DNA from 3 places in the Lysinibacillus sp. FSL K6-0057 genome. Region 1 is predicted to be linked to each of the others. Evidence: a T-box and tRNA genes for the amino acid it is inferred to sense, from the RefSeq annotation. Region 1 holds a T-box; the other regions hold tRNA genes.
The links. The T-box of region 1 lies ahead of leuS (leucine--tRNA ligase). A T-box ahead of a tRNA ligase gene usually reads a tRNA of that ligase, here a tRNA-Leu.
Positions count from the first base shown of each region.

Region 2: it encodes a tRNA-Leu, which carries the amino acid that the T-box ahead of leuS (leucine--tRNA ligase) is inferred to sense. The anticodon was not compared.
Region 3: it encodes a tRNA-Leu, which carries the amino acid that the T-box ahead of leuS (leucine--tRNA ligase) is inferred to sense. The anticodon was not compared.

Region 1 covers NZ_CP152047.1:3,829,898-3,836,740, reverse strand. Annotated here, with positions in the region: gene MHB40_RS18945 (TIGR01212 family radical SAM protein) at 1-310, opposite strand, end outside; gene MHB40_RS18940 (MFS transporter) at 547-1,725, shown strand; gene MHB40_RS18935 (metalloregulator ArsR/SmtB family transcription factor) at 1,872-2,219, shown strand; gene sulP (sulfate permease) at 2,276-4,018, shown strand; T-box leader at 4,084-4,294, shown strand; gene leuS (leucine--tRNA ligase) at 4,381-6,798, shown strand.
Region 2 covers NZ_CP152047.1:117,367-124,209, forward strand. Annotated here, with positions in the region: rRNA gene MHB40_RS00555 (23S ribosomal RNA) at 1-1,023, shown strand, start outside; rRNA gene rrf (5S ribosomal RNA) at 1,139-1,254, shown strand; tRNA gene MHB40_RS00565 (tRNA-Val) at 1,265-1,340, shown strand; tRNA gene MHB40_RS00570 (tRNA-Thr) at 1,344-1,419, shown strand; tRNA gene MHB40_RS00575 (tRNA-Lys) at 1,427-1,502, shown strand; tRNA gene MHB40_RS00580 (tRNA-Leu) at 1,521-1,605, shown strand; tRNA gene MHB40_RS00585 (tRNA-Gly) at 1,641-1,715, shown strand; tRNA gene MHB40_RS00590 (tRNA-Leu) at 1,721-1,809, shown strand; tRNA gene MHB40_RS00595 (tRNA-Arg) at 1,817-1,893, shown strand; tRNA gene MHB40_RS00600 (tRNA-Pro) at 1,903-1,979, shown strand; tRNA gene MHB40_RS00605 (tRNA-Ala) at 1,995-2,070, shown strand; rRNA gene MHB40_RS00610 (16S ribosomal RNA) at 2,214-3,704, shown strand; tRNA gene MHB40_RS00615 (tRNA-Ile) at 3,799-3,875, shown strand; tRNA gene MHB40_RS00620 (tRNA-Ala) at 3,888-3,963, shown strand; rRNA gene MHB40_RS00625 (23S ribosomal RNA) at 4,054-6,843, shown strand, end outside.
Region 3 covers NZ_CP152047.1:4,533,063-4,539,905, forward strand. Annotated here, with positions in the region: rRNA gene MHB40_RS22625 (23S ribosomal RNA) at 1-1,566, opposite strand, end outside; rRNA gene MHB40_RS22630 (16S ribosomal RNA) at 1,747-3,298, opposite strand; tRNA gene MHB40_RS22635 (tRNA-Gly) at 3,499-3,572, opposite strand; tRNA gene MHB40_RS22640 (tRNA-Arg) at 3,590-3,666, opposite strand; tRNA gene MHB40_RS22645 (tRNA-Leu) at 3,685-3,770, opposite strand; tRNA gene MHB40_RS22650 (tRNA-Lys) at 3,837-3,909, opposite strand; tRNA gene MHB40_RS22655 (tRNA-Gln) at 3,925-3,999, opposite strand; tRNA gene MHB40_RS22660 (tRNA-Asp) at 4,005-4,080, opposite strand; tRNA gene MHB40_RS22665 (tRNA-Glu) at 4,112-4,183, opposite strand; tRNA gene MHB40_RS22670 (tRNA-Asn) at 4,185-4,261, opposite strand; gene MHB40_RS22675 (SprT family protein) at 4,353-4,814, opposite strand; gene MHB40_RS22680 (Tex family protein) at 4,882-6,843, opposite strand, start outside.

The DNA of each region.
Region 1 (6,843 bases):
CATGTGTATTTGTGTAAGCTTGGAAGTAAGCCATGTATTGGCCATCCTTCCATTTCTGATGCATTTTGTCTCGGATTTCAGCAAATTGAACATCGATTGGGTCTACCTTATTGCCAGCAAAATCACCAGAACCTGCAGCACTGCAAAATGTACAGCCACCAAAAGCGACTGTACCATCACGGTTAGGGCAATCAAAGCCTGCGTCTAATGCCACTTTAAATACTTTATGACCAAATTGATTACGTAAATAGCGATTCCATGTATAGTATCTTTTCCCCTCTGAAGGAAAAGGAAAATTCATCTCTGTCATTTATTTCACTCCTCTAACGCTCTATTCTATCATGTGCTTTTCGTTCCGTCATGGGGGAAGGGTATTATCATGATTTGGATGAAGAAAAATGGGAAGGAACAAGAGCAGGGGGCAACTAAATACGAATGAAAATAGGATGGAAGTCTTGTAAAAAAGGTAAAATTATTTTCCTTGTGCTTTTAAGTATTTCAGCATACACTAACTATTTAGAGAAGCGAAATAATGGAGGTCATCCTATGCCAAAACGTGTTTGGTTTTTAATTATCGGAATGCTTGTGAACACAACAGGCAACTCTTTTTTATGGCCTTTGAATGCCATTTATATGCATGATTATTTAGGCAAATCTTTAGCAATGGCTGGTTTTGTCTTAATGCTGAATTCTGCTGCTGGAGTACTAGGCAATCTATTAGGTGGCTATTTATTTGATAGAATTGGTGGCTATAAAGCTATTATGCTTGGCATCCTGTTAACGATTGCTTCATTAGTTGGCTTAACAATTTGGCATGGCTGGCCACATTATGTGTGGTTTTTAACGATACTAGGCTTTAGTGGGGGCATTGTTTTCCCAGGAATGTTTGCCTTGGCTGGAGCTGCTTGGCCAGAAGGTGGACGTAAAGCTTTTAATACTATCTATTTAGCACAAAATGTCGGTGTTGCAGTAGGGCCAGCACTTGCAGGTATAGTGGCAGATTATCAATTTGACTATGTGTTTAAAGTTAATTTAGGCATGTATATTTTATTCTTTTTTATTGCCTTATTTACATTTAAGCGTTTGGAGGCAGGCAGTATTGCACCTAAAAATGTCTTGAGCGAAAGTAAACGAATCGTAAACAAGGCACCTTTCTATGCTTTGTTAATAATTAGTGCATCCTCCGTTTTATGCTGGCTAGCGTATTCTCAATGGAGTGCAACCATTTCATCTTATACACAAGATTTAGGATTAGGATTAAAACAATATAGCCTACTCTGGACAATAAATGGCCTGCTGATTGTCATTGGGCAACCACTCATTGCACCGCTCGTAAAGCGTTGGGAAAACAATTTAAAGCGTCAGTTAGTATTTGGCGTAACGCTGATTGCTTTTTCCTTCGGCATTATTGCCTTTGCGAGTGATTTTAAAATGTTTGGAGTAGCGATGCTTGTCTTAACATTTGGCGAAATGTTTTATACCCCGGCATTACCAACGATAGCTAATCAACTGGCACCAAAGGGTCGACAAGGGTTCTATCAAGGCATTATCAATAGTGCTGCCACTGGAGGACGGATGATTGGTCCACTATTTGGCGGTATTATGGTGGATCAATTTGGCATGATTCCTCTTGTTTTAACATTAGTGGTCATTGTACTATTGGCAATTATTCCATGTCTAACTTACGATTACCCTTTAAAGAAGAACAAAATAGTAACAGATTAATCGTGTCGCAATGAAAAGAGCAAAAACGAGTGTTAAGCACTTGGTTTTGCTCTTTTTTTAATAGTAGATATTGAAAAATTCTTGTGACAGGATTACAATCATACATATTCAAATATTTGAATATGTAGTTATGTGGAGGGGTTTTTATGGAAGAGGGCTTACAACAGTTTAAGGCGGATTTTTTTAAAGCATTAGCACATCCGTTACGCATCAGAATACTTGAACTCCTTGTGGATGGTCATAAAAGTGTCAATGAGATTCAAGATTGCTTAGAGAAGGAGGGTTCCGCAGTTTCTCAGCAATTAAGTGTATTACGTGCCAAAAATATCGTTTATGGCGTGAAGGAAGGAAAAAAAGTTTATTATTCTTTAAGTGACCCAATGATTGGTGCATTACTTGGGGTGGCAAAGGATATTTTTAATAACCATTTGGTTCATACCATTTCGAGATTAGAGGAAATGACAAGTAATGAAGGTGACGAAGAGAATAAGTAAATCAATGATGATGAAAAATTGGGCTTTGCTTATTATTTCGAAGGGAAGATTTATCTATGAAGTCACTGTTTACAGGACGCTTTGAAGGGTATTCAGTTCATCATGTAAAGAAGGATTTATTGTCAGGAATTATTGTCGGAATCGTTGCTATTCCACTTGCCATGTCCTTTGCCATCGCATCGGGTGTGAAACCTGAATATGGGATCTATACGGCATGTATTGCAGGTATTATTATTTCTCTTTTTGGTGGATCCAAATATCAAATAGGAGGGCCAACTGGGGCGTTTGTGCCAATTCTATTGGGCATTGTTCTTACTTATGGCTATGAAGATTTATTGCTTGCGGGTTTAATGGCAGGGATTATGCTTTGTGTCATGGGCTTTTTTAAGCTAGGGACTTTAATTAAGTTTATTCCACGTCCTGTAACAGTTGGCTTTACAGCAGGTATAGCTGTGATTATTTTTACAGGTCAAATTGCCAACTTTTTAGGACTATCAAATGTTAAAAGGCACGAGTATTTTATCGCCAATATTCAGGAAATCATGAAGCAGCTTGGTACGACAAATATGTATAGTATTCTTACTGCCGTCCTATGCTTGGTGACAATATTGATCACACCAAAATTTTTTCCAAAGGTTCCTGGTGCATTAGCGGGTATCGTTGTCTCTACACTTGTGGCAACTTTCTTCTTTTCAGGACAAGTTGCTACCATTGCAACAGCTTATGGTCAAATTCCTAATACATTACCTCATTTTGCCTTACCGAACATCACGCTTGAACGATTACAACAACTTATTGGTCCAGCGTTTGTCATTGCGATGCTAGGTGGCATTGAGTCTCTATTATCCGCAGTTGTTGCGGATGGGATGACAAATAGTAAGCATAACAGTAATCGTGAGCTAATTGGTCAAGGGATTGCTAATATTGTGACGCCCTTGTTCGGTGGTATTCCAGCAACAGGGGCCATCGCACGCACAGCAACCAATATAAAAACAGGGGCAGTATCTCCTATGTCGGGTATCATACATGGTGTGTTTGTTTTAGTCACATTATTGTTATTAGCTCCATATGCATCTCATATTCCGTTAGCAAGTATGGCTCCGGTTTTGATGGTCGTAGCTTGGAATATGAGTGAACGACATCATTTTGCACATATCGTAAAATTAAAATCAGGCGATTCACTGGTGTTATTGATTACCTTTTTATTAACGGTATTCACTAGTCTCACATTAGCAGTTGAAGTGGGGCTTGTGCTGGCTGTGCTATTATTTGCGAAACGCATGAGTGAAAAGCTTGTTGTCACGAAGGTACTTCCAGACCATTCGAATAAAAGTGAGAAGGTACAGCCACATGTTGTGCATCAGCAGCATGATTGCCCGCAAATTAGTATGTACACAATTGAAGGGCCGTTGTTCTTTGGTGCTGCACAAATGTTTGAACAAACAATTGAAAGTACTTTGCATCAGCAACCAAGAGTTTTGATATTACGAATGGGGAAAGTGCCCTTTATGGATTCTACTGGAGAGGCATATTTTAGCAATATCATTGAAAACTATAAGGCACAGGGCGGTACTATTTTGGTAACGGGTGTGCAAGGTGATTTAAAGGATGCTCTTCAGCACAATGGTCTTTACGATAAAATAGGTGCGCAACATTTTTATCAACATACTGGAGAAGCGATTACAAAGGCTTTCAATTATTTAAACGCAAATCAATGTATCGGATGTCAACATTTTGCATTTCATGAATGCAAGGATTTATCAAAGCCTAAGGAAAAAAAGGAATTAATTGTTCAGTAATGGGTAAGCTGTAAACAAAGGCTTGTGCTTTTCAATACTTTCCATTAGAATAAATGCAATATCATGTAAAGACTGTGATGAGGAATAGTAGATTTGTGGTTCTTTTTAGAGAGCTAGCGGTTGGTGGGAGCTAGTAAGAAAGCAAGTTGAACTCGCCTTCTGAGTCTGCCCGCGTGAAACAGCGTGTGTCGTTTCTTCCGCGTTAAGGAAGCTTGAGCCGAGTGTAATCACTAATCTGGGTGGTACCGCGGGAGTACAAATTCTCTCGTCCCTTCTTTAAGAATGGGGCGAGTTTTTTTATTTTTTAAATATTTTGTCAATTATGATGGAGAGCAGCATGATCAATCGAAGGAGGAAAAAGAATGAGTTTTAATCATGAACAAATTGAAAAAAAGTGGCAGCAATATTGGGCTGATAACAAAACATTCAAAACTGAAAATGAAATAGAGAAGCCTAAATTTTACGCATTAGATATGTTCCCATATCCGTCTGGCGCAGGACTCCATGTAGGCCATCCAGAAGGGTATACGGCAACTGATATTCTATCGCGCTTTAAACGTATGCAAGGCTACAATGTACTACATCCAATGGGCTGGGATGCTTTCGGTTTACCAGCTGAGCAATATGCGCTTGATACAGGGAATGATCCAGCTGAATTTACAGCTAAAAATATTGCGACATTTAAACGTCAAATTCAAGAGCTAGGCTTCAGCTATGATTGGGATCGTGAAATTAACACGACTGATCCAGAGTATTATAAATGGACACAATGGATTTTTATCCAGCTTTATAAGAAAGGTTTAGCTTATGTGGATGAAGTGGCTGTTAACTGGTGTCCAGCACTTGGCACGGTCTTAGCTAACGAAGAAGTGATTGATGGGAAATCAGAGCGTGGTGGTCATCCAGTAGAACGCCGACCAATGAAGCAATGGATGCTTAAAATTACAGCCTATGCTGATCGTTTAATCGATGACTTAGAAGAAGTTGATTGGCCTGAGTCTATTAAAGATATGCAGCGCAATTGGATTGGCCGTTCAGAAGGGGCAGAAGTGACATTTACCATTGACGGTTCAGATCAAAACTTCACCGTTTTCACAACACGCCCTGATACATTATTTGGTGCTACATACTGTGTGCTTGCACCAGAGCATAAATTAGTGGAACAAATTACAACAGCTGACCAACGCCAAACTGTTGAGACTTATTTAGAGAAAGTTAAAATGAAATCTGACCTAGAGCGTACAGATTTAGCGAAAGAAAAAACAGGCGTATTTACAGGTGCTTATGCAGTGAATCCGATTAACGGTAAAAAAGTGCCGATTTGGATTGCTGACTATGTGTTAGTGTCTTATGGTACAGGTGCTATTATGGCGGTGCCAGCACATGACGAGCGTGACTATGAATTTGCGACTGAATTTGGCTTAGACATCGTTCCTGTACTTGAAGGTGGAGACATTAGTAAAGAAGCGTTTACAGGTGATGGTCAACATATTAACTCTGAATTCCTTAATGGCTTAAATAAAACAGATGGCATTGCAAAAGCCATTGAATGGTTAGAGGAAAAAGGTGTAGGAGAGAAGAAAACTTCTTATCGTCTACGTGACTGGTTATTCTCTCGTCAGCGTTATTGGGGTGAACCAATTCCAATGATTCATTGGGAAGATGGCACGATTACGCCAGTTCCAGAATCAGAATTACCATTAATGCTGCCAAAAACAGATAATATTCGTCCATCGGGTACTGGTGAATCACCGCTAGCTAATATTGCTGAATGGGTGAATGTTGTCGATCCAGAAACAGGCAAAAAAGGACGTCGTGAAACAAATACAATGCCACAGTGGGCAGGTTCTAGCTGGTACTTCTTACGCTATATCGATCCTACAAATACAGAAGCCATTGCAGATCCAGCGTTACTAAAACGATGGTTACCAGTTGATATTTATATTGGTGGCGCGGAGCATGCCGTATTGCATTTACTTTACGCTCGCTTCTGGCATAAAGTTCTGTATGATTTAGGCGTTGTTCATACGAAAGAGCCATTCCAAAAATTATTTAACCAAGGAATGATTCTAGGTGAAGGTAACGAGAAAATGTCTAAATCGAAAGGCAATGTCGTCAACCCAGATGAAATCATTACGTCACATGGTGCTGATACATTACGTTTATATGAAATGTTCATGGGACCACTTGAGGCATCTGTTGCATGGTCTACAAATGGTTTAGATGGAGCACGCCGCTTCTTAGACCGTATCTGGCGTCTATTTGTCAATGAAGAAGATGGCGCAATGTCAGCAAAAATCCAAGTGTCTAACGATCAATCACTTGAAAAAGCATACCACCAAACAGTGAAAAAAGTGACAGAGGATTATGAAGGCATCCGCTTTAACACAGCTATTTCACAAATGATGGTCTTTATCAATGATTGCTATAAAGCAGATGTGATTCCAACGGCTTATGCTGAAGGCTTTGTTAAAATGATAGCACCAATCGCTCCGCATATTGCAGAAGAACTATGGCAACGATTAGGGCATAAATCAACACTTTCATACGAGCAATGGCCAACATATGATGAAACGAAACTTGTAGATGATGAAGTGGAAATTGCCGTGCAAGTGGCTGGTAAAGTACGTGCGAAAATTGTTGTAGCGAAAGAAGCGTCAAAAGAGGATATCGAAAAAGTAGCGCTTGCTGATGAAAAAGTTCAAGAATACATGGCAGGAAAGAACTTAGTGAAAATCATCGTTATTCCAGGCAAACTTGTCAATATTGTCGTGAAATAAAGAAATATAAATTAAAAATGTACATTACTAAATTCAATTTTAGTG
Region 2 (6,843 bases), 1.3 Mb from region 1:
AGCTGCGAATTGAAGCCCCAGTAAACGGCGGCCGTAACTATAACGGTCCTAAGGTAGCGAAATTCCTTGTCGGGTAAGTTCCGACCCGCACGAAAGGCGTAACGATCTGGGCACTGTCTCAACGAGAGACTCGGTGAAATTATAGTACCTGTGAAGATGCAGGTTACCCGCGACAGGACGGAAAGACCCCGTGGAGCTTTACTGTAGCCTGATATTGAATTTTGGTACAACTTGTACAGGATAGGTAGGAGCCAGAGATCTCGGAGCGCCAGCTTCGAAGGAGGCGTCGGTGGGATACTACCCTGGTTGTATTGAAATTCTAACCCATGCCCCTTAGCGGGGCAGGAGACAGTGTCAGGCGGACAGTTTGACTGGGGCGGTCGCCTCCTAAAAGGTAACGGAGGCGCCCAAAGGTTCCCTCAGAATGGTTGGAAATCATTCGTAGAGTGTAAAGGCACAAGGGAGCTTGACTGCGAGACCTACAAGTCGAGCAGGGTCGAAAGACGGGCTTAGTGATCCGGTGGTTCCGCATGGAAGGGCCATCGCTCAACGGATAAAAGCTACCCCGGGGATAACAGGCTTATCTCCCCCAAGAGTCCACATCGACGGGGAGGTTTGGCACCTCGATGTCGGCTCATCGCATCCTGGGGCTGTAGTCGGTCCCAAGGGTTGGGCTGTTCGCCCATTAAAGCGGTACGCGAGCTGGGTTCAGAACGTCGTGAGACAGTTCGGTCCCTATCCGTCGTGGGCGTAGGAAATTTGAGAGGAGCTGTCCTTAGTACGAGAGGACCGGGATGGACACACCGCTGGTGTACCAGTTGTCTTGCCAAAGGCATCGCTGGGTAGCTATGTGTGGACGGGATAAGTGCTGAAAGCATCTAAGCATGAAGCCCCCCTCAAGATGAGATTTCCCATTACGCAAGTAAGTAAGATCCCTCAAAGACGATGAGGTAGATAGGTTCGAGGTGGAAGTGTGGTGACACATGGAGCTGACGAATACTAATCGATCGAGGACTTAACCAAAAAAGTTTGAAACATTCAATGCATCGTTTATCCAGTTTTGAAAGAACAAGAAAGTTTTGAAAAAAGCTTGCATTTATAATGAAATATGTTATAATAAATCTTGTCTTTTAAAAAGTCTAGTGATGATGGCAAAGAGGTCACACCCGTTCCCATACCGAACACGGAAGTTAAGCTCTTTAGCGCCGATGGTAGTTGGGGGCTTCCCCCTGTGAGAGTAGGACGTCGCTAGGCATAGTACCCAGGAGGATTAGCTCAGCTGGGAGAGCATCTGCCTTACAAGCAGAGGGTCGGCGGTTCGAGCCCGTCATCCTCCACCATATGCCGGTTTAGCTCAGCAGGTAGAGCAACTGACTTGTAATCAGTAGGTCGTGGGTTCGATTCCTATAGCCGGCACCATTTTTTCGAGCCATTAGCTCAGTTGGTAGAGCATCTGACTTTTAATCAGAGGGTCGAAGGTTCGAGTCCTTCATGGCTCACCATTTTTGAAATAATAATAAGCGGGTGTGGCGGAATTGGCAGACGCACTAGACTTAGGATCTAGCGCCGCAAGGCGTGGGGGTTCGACTCCCTTCACCCGCACCATTATTTTCATTGCCAGATAAAAAACTTATGCACATGCGGAAGTAGTTCAGTGGTAGAACACCACCTTGCCAAGGTGGGGGTCGCGAGTTCGAACCTCGTCTTCCGCTCCAAATGTGCCGGGGTGGCGGAACTGGCAGACGCACAGGACTTAAAATCCTGCGGTAGGTGACTACCGTACCGGTTCGATTCCGGTCCTCGGCACCATTTTAATGCGCCCGTAGCTCAATTGGATAGAGCGTCTGACTACGGATCAGAAGGTTATGGGTTCGACTCCTGTCGGGCGCGCCAAAAGAACAACGGGAAGTAGCTCAGCTTGGTAGAGCACTTGGTTTGGGACCAAGGGGTCGCAGGTTCGAATCCTGTCTTCCCGACCATTTCCTATAAATTATGGGGCCTTAGCTCAGCTGGGAGAGCGCCTGCCTTGCACGCAGGAGGTCAGCGGTTCGATCCCGCTAGGCTCCACCAAGTCAATTTATGAACCTTGAAAACTGAACAAGCAAAACGTAATCAATAAAGTTTTAAGTAGCTAGCTTCGGCGAGTGAACGAAACAAAAATTTTGGACATCAAAATTGATGCCAGCAAAACAATTTGAGCTAATCAAATTTCTTTTATGGAGAGTTTGATCCTGGCTCAGGACGAACGTTAGCGGCGGACGGGTGAGTAACACGTGGGCAACCTACCCTATAGTTTGGGATAACTCCGGGAAACCGGGGCTAATACCGAATAATTTGTTTCACCTCATGGTGAAACACTGAAAGACGGTTTCGGCTGTCGCTATAGGATGGGCCCGCGGCGCATTAGCTAGTTGGTGAGGTAACGGCTCACCAAGGCGACGATGCGTAGCCGACCTGAGAGGGTGATCGGCCACACTGGGACTGAGACACGGCCCAGACTCCTACGGGAGGCAGCAGTAGGGAATCTTCCACAATGGGCGAAAGCCTGATGGAGCAACGCCGCGTGAGTGAAGAAGGATTTCGGTTCGTAAAACTCTGTTGTAAGGGAAGAACAAGTACAGTAGTAACTGGCTGTACCTTGACGGTACCTTATTAGAAAGCCACGGCTAACTACGTGCCAGCAGCCGCGGTAATACGTAGGTGGCAAGCGTTGTCCGGAATTATTGGGCGTAAAGCGCGCGCAGGTGGTTTCTTAAGTCTGATGTGAAAGCCCACGGCTCAACCGTGGAGGGTCATTGGAAACTGGGAGACTTGAGTGCAGAAGAGGATAGTGGAATTCCAAGTGTAGCGGTGAAATGCGTAGAGATTTGGAGGAACACCAGTGGCGAAGGCGACTATCTGGTCTGTAACTGACACTGAGGCGCGAAAGCGTGGGGAGCAAACAGGATTAGATACCCTGGTAGTCCACGCCGTAAACGATGAGTGCTAAGTGTTAGGGGGTTTCCGCCCCTTAGTGCTGCAGCTAACGCATTAAGCACTCCGCCTGGGGAGTACGGTCGCAAGACTGAAACTCAAAGGAATTGACGGGGGCCCGCACAAGCGGTGGAGCATGTGGTTTAATTCGAAGCAACGCGAAGAACCTTACCAGGTCTTGACATCCCGTTGACCACTGTAGAGATATAGTTTCCCCTTCGGGGGCAACGGTGACAGGTGGTGCATGGTTGTCGTCAGCTCGTGTCGTGAGATGTTGGGTTAAGTCCCGCAACGAGCGCAACCCTTGATCTTAGTTGCCATCATTTAGTTGGGCACTCTAAGGTGACTGCCGGTGACAAACCGGAGGAAGGTGGGGATGACGTCAAATCATCATGCCCCTTATGACCTGGGCTACACACGTGCTACAATGGACGATACAAACGGTTGCCAACTCGCGAGAGGGAGCTAATCCGATAAAGTCGTTCTCAGTTCGGATTGTAGGCTGCAACTCGCCTACATGAAGCCGGAATCGCTAGTAATCGCGGATCAGCATGCCGCGGTGAATACGTTCCCGGGCCTTGTACACACCGCCCGTCACACCACGAGAGTTTGTAACACCCGAAGTCGGTGAGGTAACCTTTTGGAGCCAGCCGCCGAAGGTGGGATAGATGATTGGGGTGAAGTCGTAACAAGGTAGCCGTATCGGAAGGTGCGGCTGGATCACCTCCTTTCTAAGGATTATTTCGGAATACAAACCTTGGGTTTGTAAGATTACGTTTTGCGTTCAGTTTTGAAGGTTTATGAAATATAATAAAACTTCTAAGAGGGCCTATAGCTCAGCTGGTTAGAGCGCACGCCTGATAAGCGTGAGGTCGATGGTTCGAGTCCATTTAGGCCCACCATATATACCTCTTGGGGCCTTAGCTCAGCTGGGAGAGCGCCTGCCTTGCACGCAGGAGGTCAGCGGTTCGATCCCGCTAGGCTCCACCATTTTTTTGTTCTTTGAAAACTGGATAAAACGACATTGAAATTGTAACAAACACATTTATTTTTTAAGTTTTTTTATAGGCTTAATAACTTGGTTAAGTTATTAAGGGCGCACGGCGAATGCCTTGGCACTAGGAGCCGAAGAAGGACGGCACTAACACCGATATGCTTCGGGGAGCTGTAAGTGAGCTTTGATCCGGAGATTTCCGAATGGGGGAACCCACTACGTTTAATCGCGTAGTATCTTGACGTGAATACATAGCGTCTTGAAGGCAGACCCAGGGAACTGAAACATCTAAGTACCTGGAGGAAGAGAAAGAAAAATCGATTCCCTGAGTAGCGGCGAGCGAAACGGGAAGAGCCCAAACCAAGAGGCTTGCCTCTTGGGGTTGTAGGACACTCAATACGGAGTTACAAAAGAGCGAGTTAGATGAAGCGACTTGGAAAGGTCCGCCAGAGCAGGTAAAAGCCCTGTAGTCGAAAGTTCGTTCTCTCCTGAGTGGATCCTGAGTACGGCGGAACACGTGAAATTCCGTCGGAATCCGGGAGGACCATCTCCCAAGGCTAAATACTACCTAGTGACCGATAGTGAACCAGTACCGTGAGGGAAAGGTGAAAAGCACCCCGGAAGGGGAGTGAAAGAGATCCTGAAACCGTGTGCCTACAAGTAGTTAGAGCCCGTTAATGGGTGATAGCGTGCCTTTTGTAGAATGAACCGGCGAGTTACGATTACGTGCGAGGTTAAGCTTTAGAAGGCGGAGCCGCAGCGAAAGCGAGTCTGAATAGGGCGAAATAGTACGTGGTCGTAGACCCGAAACCAGGTGATCTACCCATGTCCAGGGTGAAGGTGAGGTAACACTTACTGGAGGCCCGAACCCACGCACGTTGAAAAGTGCGGGGATGAGGTGTGGGTAGCGGAGAAATTCCAATCGAACTTGGAGATAGCTGGTTCTCTCCGAAATAGCTTTAGGGCTAGCCTCGTGATGAGAATACTGGAGGTAGAGCACTGTTTGGACTAGGGGGCCATCCCGGTTTACCGAATTCAGACAAACTCCGAATGCCAGATATTTATACACGGGAGTCAGACTGCGAGTGATAAGATCCGTAGTCAAAAGGGAAACAGCCCAGACCACCAGCTAAGGTCCCAAAGTAATCGTTAAGTGGAAAAGGATGTGGCGTTGCACAGACAACCAGGATGTTGGCTTAGAAGCAGCCATCATTTAAAGAGTGCGTAATAGCTCACTGGTCGAGTGACGCTGCGCCGAAAATGTATCGGGGCTAAACGATTCACCGAAGCTGTGGATTGACATCTACGATGTCAGTGGTAGGAGAGCGTTCTAAGTGCGTTGAAGTCAGACCGGAAGGACTGGTGGAGCGCTTAGAAGTGAGAATGCCGGTATGAGTAGCGAAAGACGGGTGAGAATCCCGTCCACCGTATGACTAAGGTTTCCTGAGGAAGGCTCGTCCGCTCAGGGTTAGTCGGGACCTAAGCCGAGGCCGATAGGCGTAGGCGATGGACAACAGGTTGATATTCCTGTACCACCTCCTCACCGTTTGAGAAATGGGGGGACGCAGTAGGATAGGGTAAGCGCGCTGTTGGATATGCGCGTCCAAGCAGTAAGGCGTGTGTGTAGGCAAATCCGCACACTGTAACGTTGAGCTGTGATGGCGAGTCCGTATGGACGAAGTTCCTGATTTCACACTGCCAAGAAAAGCCTCTATCGAGGTGAGAGGTGCCCGTACCGCAAACCGACACAGGTAGTCGAGGAGAGAATCCTAAGGTGTGCGAGAGAACTCTCGTTAAGGAACTCGGCAAAATGACCCCGTAACTTCGGGAGAAGGGGTGCTCTTGAGCGTGCAAGCGCATGAGAGCCGCAGTGAATAGGCCCAGGCGACTGTTTAGCAAAAACACAGGTCTCTGCAAAACCGTAAGGTGACGTATAGGGGCTGACGCCTGCCCGGTGCTGGAAGGTTAAGAGGAGTGGTTAGCGCAAGCGAAGCTGCGAATTGAAGCCCCAGTAAACGGCGGCCGTAACTATAACGGTCCTAAGGTAGCGAAATTCCTTGTCGGGTAAGTTCCGACCCGCACGAAAGGCGTAACGATCTGGGCACTGTCTCAACGAGAGACTCGGTGAAATTATAGTACCTGTGAAGATGCAGGTTACCCGCGACAGGACGGAAAGACCCCGTGGAGCTTTACTGTAGCCTGATATTGAATTTTGGTACAACTTGTACAGGATAGGTAGGAGCCAGAGATCTCGGAGCGCCAGCTTCGAAGGAGGCGTCGGTGGGATACTACCCTGGTTGTATTGAAATTCTAACCCATGCCCCTTAGCGGGGCAGGAGACAGTGTCAGGCGGACAGTTTGACTGGGGCGGTCGCCTCCTAAAAGGTAACGGAGGCGCCCAAAGGTTCCCTCAGAATGGTTGGAAATCATTCGTAGAGTGTAAAGGCACAAGGGAGCTTGACTGCGAGACCTACAAGTCGAGCAGGGTCGAAAGACGGGCTTAGTGATCCGGTGGTTCCGCATGGAAGGGCCATCGCTCAACGGATAAAAGCTACCCCGGGGATAACAGGCTTATCTCCCCCAAGAGTCCACATCGACGGGGAGGTTTGGCACCTCGATGTCGGCTCATCGCATCCTGGGGCTGTAGTCGGTCCCAAGGGTTGGGCTGTTCGCCCATTAAAGCGGTACGCGAGCTGGGTTCAGAACGTCGTGAGACAGTTCGGTCCCTATCCGTCGTGGGCGTAGGAAATTTGAGAGGAGCTGTCCTTAGTACGAGAGGACCGGGATGGACACACCGCTGGTGTACCAGTTGTCTTGCCAAAGGCATCGCTGGGTAGCTATGTGTGGACGGGATAAGTGCTGAAAGCATCTAAGCA
Region 3 (6,843 bases), 700 kb from region 1:
TCAACGTTACAGTGTGCGGATTTGCCTACACACACGCCTTACTGCTTGGACGCGCATATCCAACAGCGCGCTTACCCTATCCTACTGCGTCCCCCCATTTCTCAAACGGTGAGGAGGTGGTACAGGAATATCAACCTGTTGTCCATCGCCTACGCCTATCGGCCTCGGCTTAGGTCCCGACTAACCCTGAGCGGACGAGCCTTCCTCAGGAAACCTTAGTCATACGGTGGACGGGATTCTCACCCGTCTTTCGCTACTCATACCGGCATTCTCACTTCTAAGCGCTCCACCAGTCCTTCCGGTCTGACTTCAACGCACTTAGAACGCTCTCCTACCACTGACATCGTAGATGTCAATCCACAGCTTCGGTGAATCGTTTAGCCCCGATACATTTTCGGCGCAGCGTCACTCGACCAGTGAGCTATTACGCACTCTTTAAATGATGGCTGCTTCTAAGCCAACATCCTGGTTGTCTGTGCAACGCCACATCCTTTTCCACTTAACGATTACTTTGGGACCTTAGCTGGTGGTCTGGGCTGTTTCCCTTTTGACTACGGATCTTATCACTCGCAGTCTGACTCCCGTGTATAAATATCTGGCATTCGGAGTTTGTCTGAATTCGGTAAACCGGGATGGCCCCCTAGTCCAAACAGTGCTCTACCTCCAGTATTCTCATCACGAGGCTAGCCCTAAAGCTATTTCGGAGAGAACCAGCTATCTCCAAGTTCGATTGGAATTTCTCCGCTACCCACACCTCATCCCCGCACTTTTCAACGTGCGTGGGTTCGGGCCTCCAGTAAGTGTTACCTCACCTTCACCCTGGACATGGGTAGATCACCTGGTTTCGGGTCTACGACCACGTACTATTTCGCCCTATTCAGACTCGCTTTCGCTGCGGCTCCGCCTTCTAAAGCTTAACCTCGCACGTAATCGTAACTCGCCGGTTCATTCTACAAAAGGCACGCTATCACCCATTAACGGGCTCTAACTACTTGTAGGCACACGGTTTCAGGATCTCTTTCACTCCCCTTCCGGGGTGCTTTTCACCTTTCCCTCACGGTACTGGTTCACTATCGGTCACTAGGTAGTATTTAGCCTTGGGAGATGGTCCTCCCGGATTCCGACGGAATTTCACGTGTTCCGCCGTACTCAGGATCCACTCAGGAGAGAACGAACTTTCGACTACAGGGCTTTTACCTGCTCTGGCGGACCTTTCCAAGTCGCTTCATCTAACTCGCTCTTTTGTAACTCCGTATTGAGTGTCCTACAACCCCAAGAGGCAAGCCTCTTGGTTTGGGCTCTTCCCGTTTCGCTCGCCGCTACTCAGGGAATCGATTTTTCTTTCTCTTCCTCCAGGTACTTAGATGTTTCAGTTCCCTGGGTCTGCCTTCAAGACGCTATGTATTCACGTCAAGATACTACGCGATTAAACGTAGTGGGTTCCCCCATTCGGAAATCTCCGGATCAAAGCTCACTTACAGCTCCCCGAAGCATATCGGTGTTAGTGCCGTCCTTCTTCGGCTCCTAGTGCCAAGGCATTCGCCGTGCGCCCTTAATAACTTAACCAAGTTATTAAGCCTATAAAAAACTTAAAAAATAAATGTGTTTGTTACAATTTCAATGTCGTTTTATCCAGTTTTCAAAGAACAAGTTTTGAAGCATTTCATTCAGAAGAATGAACCTTCAAAACTGAACGCAAAACGTAATCTTACAAACCCAAGGTTTGTATTCCGAAATAATCCTTAGAAAGGAGGTGATCCAGCCGCACCTTCCGATACGGCTACCTTGTTACGACTTCACCCCAATCATCTATCCCACCTTCGGCGGCTGGCTCCAAAAGGTTACCTCACCGACTTCGGGTGTTACAAACTCTCGTGGTGTGACGGGCGGTGTGTACAAGGCCCGGGAACGTATTCACCGCGGCATGCTGATCCGCGATTACTAGCGATTCCGGCTTCATGTAGGCGAGTTGCAGCCTACAATCCGAACTGAGAACGACTTTATCGGATTAGCTCCCTCTCGCGAGTTGGCAACCGTTTGTATCGTCCATTGTAGCACGTGTGTAGCCCAGGTCATAAGGGGCATGATGATTTGACGTCATCCCCACCTTCCTCCGGTTTGTCACCGGCAGTCACCTTAGAGTGCCCAACTAAATGATGGCAACTAAGATCAAGGGTTGCGCTCGTTGCGGGACTTAACCCAACATCTCACGACACGAGCTGACGACAACCATGCACCACCTGTCACCGTTGCCCCCGAAGGGGAAACTATATCTCTACAGTGGTCAACGGGATGTCAAGACCTGGTAAGGTTCTTCGCGTTGCTTCGAATTAAACCACATGCTCCACCGCTTGTGCGGGCCCCCGTCAATTCCTTTGAGTTTCAGTCTTGCGACCGTACTCCCCAGGCGGAGTGCTTAATGCGTTAGCTGCAGCACTAAGGGGCGGAAACCCCCTAACACTTAGCACTCATCGTTTACGGCGTGGACTACCAGGGTATCTAATCCTGTTTGCTCCCCACGCTTTCGCGCCTCAGTGTCAGTTACAGACCAGATAGTCGCCTTCGCCACTGGTGTTCCTCCAAATCTCTACGCATTTCACCGCTACACTTGGAATTCCACTATCCTCTTCTGCACTCAAGTCTCCCAGTTTCCAATGACCCTCCACGGTTGAGCCGTGGGCTTTCACATCAGACTTAAGAAACCACCTGCGCGCGCTTTACGCCCAATAATTCCGGACAACGCTTGCCACCTACGTATTACCGCGGCTGCTGGCACGTAGTTAGCCGTGGCTTTCTAATAAGGTACCGTCAAGGTACAGCCAGTTACTACTGTACTTGTTCTTCCCTTACAACAGAGTTTTACGAACCGAAATCCTTCTTCACTCACGCGGCGTTGCTCCATCAGGCTTTCGCCCATTGTGGAAGATTCCCTACTGCTGCCTCCCGTAGGAGTCTGGGCCGTGTCTCAGTCCCAGTGTGGCCGATCACCCTCTCAGGTCGGCTACGCATCGTCGCCTTGGTGAGCCGTTACCTCACCAACTAGCTAATGCGCCGCGGGCCCATCCTATAGCGACAGCCGAAACCGTCTTTCAGTGTTTCACCATGAGGTGAAACAAATTATTCGGTATTAGCCCCGGTTTCCCGGAGTTATCCCAAACTATAGGGTAGGTTGCCCACGTGTTACTCACCCGTCCGCCGCTAACGTCGAAGGAGCAAGCTCCTTCTCTGTTCGCTCGACTTGCATGTATTAGGCACGCCGCCAGCGTTCGTCCTGAGCCAGGATCAAACTCTCCATAAAAGAAATTTGATTAGCTCAAATTGTTTTGCTGGCATCAATTTTGATGTCCAAAATTTTTGTTTCGTTCACTCGCCGAAGCCAGCTACTTAAAACTTTATTGATTACGTTTTGCTTGTTCAGTTTTCAAGGTTCATGACGTTGTCCGTTTAGACAACTACTTTAGTCTATCATACAACCAATCGGTTGTCAACACTTTTTTTTGGAGCGGGTGATGAGAATCGAACTCACGACATCAGCTTGGAAGGCTGAGGTTTTACCATTAAACTACACCCGCATATATTTTTTTAAAAATGGCGCGCCCGGCAGGAGTCGAACCCACAACCTTCTGATCCGTAGTCAGACGCTCTATCCAATTGAGCTACGGGCGCTTATGAAATTAATTGACTTGGTGCGGCCGAGAGGACTTGAACCTCCACGGGGTTGCCCCCACTAGGCCCTCAACCTAGCGCGTCTGCCGTTCCGCCACGACCGCATTCGATTAGTAACTTTCTCATTATACTATGATAATTCGAAAAGTCAACTCTTTTTCTTAAAGAGATGAGCCATGAAGGACTCGAACCTTCGACCCTCTGATTAAAAGTCAGATGCTCTACCAACTGAGCTAATGGCTCGGATTAAGAAATGAATGGCTGGGGTACTAGGATTCGAACCTAGGCATGACGGAATCAAAATCCGTTGCCTTACCGCTTGGCTATACCCCAATAAGTGGCGGTCCCGACCGGGATCGAACCGGCGATCTCCTGCGTGACAGGCAGGCATGTTAACCGCTACACCACGGGACCAAAATGTTATTTACATTAAATTATGAAAAAATGACCCCTACGGGATTCGAACCCGTGTTACCGCCGTGAAAGGGCGGTGTCTTAACCACTTGACCAAGGGGCCATGGCTCCGAAGGCAGGACTCGAACCTGCGACAACCTGATTAACAGTCAGGTGCTACTACCAACTGAGCTACTTCGGAATAATTTATGTTATGTTGTCGCCGTTATCTTGTCGACTTTTACTATTATAGGGACAACTCAATAAAACGTCAACTATTTTTTAAAGTTTTTTTATTCCACTAATTTTAATTTTCCCAAACACTTACTACAGCAATACTTTTCAACATTCATTTTAATTTTCCGTACATATAATTGGTGGCAATTGACACAAGTATATGTATAGCGTCGTCGGTGTTTTTCAACTGTAGTTTTAGGGGATTGTAAAACTGAGCAAAATCGGGGGGCATCTACTTTCCTTAACAATTCTCGAAAATCTTTATCTCGATGCTGATACCCTTTACCTTCAATATGTAGATGATAATGGCATAATTCGTGGAGAACAATACCATGAATCTCTTCCAAACCGTATAATTCATAGGCTTTAGGATTAACCTCAATATTATGAGATTGTAAAAGATATCGTCCTCCTGTTGAGCGTAATCTTGCATTAAAGTAGGCTTGATGCAGAAAAGGTTTCTGAAAGCTTTCCAAAGATAAGCGACGAACAAGCTCTTGTAATTCTAGATTGTCCAAAGTAATCACCTCTAACAACAAGAATACCACACTGCGTAGTATAGACAGTGTGGTAAAAATTTATTACTCAATCTAATGTTTGATTTTTAGGTGGAAGCATCGTTAAAGAGATACGTCCTTTCGTTACATCTATTTGTTCTACCCAGACGGTTACAATATCCCCAAGCGCCACAACTTCTAATGGATGTTTAATACGTTTATTTTGTAGTTTAGAAATATGCACAAGTCCATCTTGCTTCACGCCAATATCAACAAATGCACCGAAATCGACTACATTTCTTACTGTGCCCTGCAATTCCATGCCTACTTTTAAATCTTCCATTTTTAATACATCCGTTTTAAGCAATGGTTGTGGGAAAGCATCACGTGGGTCACGACTTGGTTTCATTAAAGTATCCACGATATCTTGAATTGTCACAACTCCTACCCCAAGCACATCACTTAACTTTTGGATATTTAGGGCTGCAATAGCTTCCTCTGCATTCTGAGTCCCTAACTCTTTTTTATCTATCTGTGCCTCTGCTAATATTTGCTCAGCAAGGTTATAGCTCTCAGGATGAATACCTGTAGCATCAAACGGATTTTTTGCTTCAGGGACACGCAAGAAACCAATAGCTTGTTCATACGTTTTAGCACCTAACCTTGGAATCTTCTTTAATTGCGCACGCGTAGTAAATTGACCATTTTCCTCTCGCATCTTCACGATATTCTCTGCAACAGTTTTTGATAAACCAGAAACGTATTGTAAGAGTGATGAAGAAGCAGTGTTTACGTCAACACCAACTTGGTTAACAGCCGTTTCTACTATAAAAGTTAGTGATTCATTTAACTTTTTTTGAGAAACATCATGCTGATATTGACCTACTCCCACCGCTTTTGGTTCAATTTTCACTAACTCTGATAAAGGATCCTGTAAGCGACGTGCAATGGAGATAGCACTACGTTGCTCAACCTGTAAATCAGGAAATTCTGCACGTGCAATATCAGACGCTGAATAAACAGACGCCCCCGCTTCGTTGACAATCACGTAAGCTGTGTCAGTAGTAAGCTCGTTTAATACATCCGCGATAAATTGTTCTGTTTCACGGGATGCTGTACCATTCCCAATAGCAATTATACTTATTGGATACTTTGCCAAAATTCCTTTCACAGTAGCTTTCGATTTTGCCACATCTGGTTTAGGTGGATGTGGGTAAATAGCTGTAACCTCAAGCATTTTTCCCGTTTCATCTACAACCGCTAGCTTACAACCTGTACGGTAAGCTGGGTCAACCCCCAATACATATTTACCTTTCATAGGTGGCTGTAGTAATAGGTTACGTAAATTTTCAGAGAAAATATGAATAGCCTGTGTCTCCGCTTTTTCTGTAAGCTCGTTTCGTAATTCCCTTTCAATTGAAGGCTGAATTAAACGCTTGTATGAATCCTCGATTGCTAGTTTAACTTCTGCAATAGCAGGGGACGAACCAGTTGCAGGTATCCATTCTTTCCACATAATCATTAATACTCGGTCCACTGAAACATGAATCGACACCTTTAAAATCTCTTCTTTTTCCCCTCGATTTATCGCTAAAATACGATGCGGCACAATGCGACTAACAGGTTCTTCATATTCGTAATACATTTCAAAAACATTTTTTTCATCGATTTCTGTATTTTTCACAGACGTTACAAGGATGCCATCCTTCCATGAATAAGCACGAATTTTTTCACGGATAGAGGCATCGTCAGCAAAACGTTCTGCTAAAATATCTCGAGCTCCCATTAGCGCTTCTTCCGTATTAGCAACTTGTTCATTGTCCACAAAACCAATTGCTAATTGCTCTAATGAATCTTTACTAAATGCTAATAGAAGATCTGCAAGAGGTTCTAATCCTTTCTCTTTTGCAATCGTCGCCTTTGTACGTCGTTTTTGCTTATAAGGTCTATATAAATCCTCAACACGTTGCAAGATTGTTGCAGAAAGAATAGCCTGCTCTAATTCTGGTGTAAGCTTTTCTTGCTCTTGGATTAACCGTATAACTTCTTC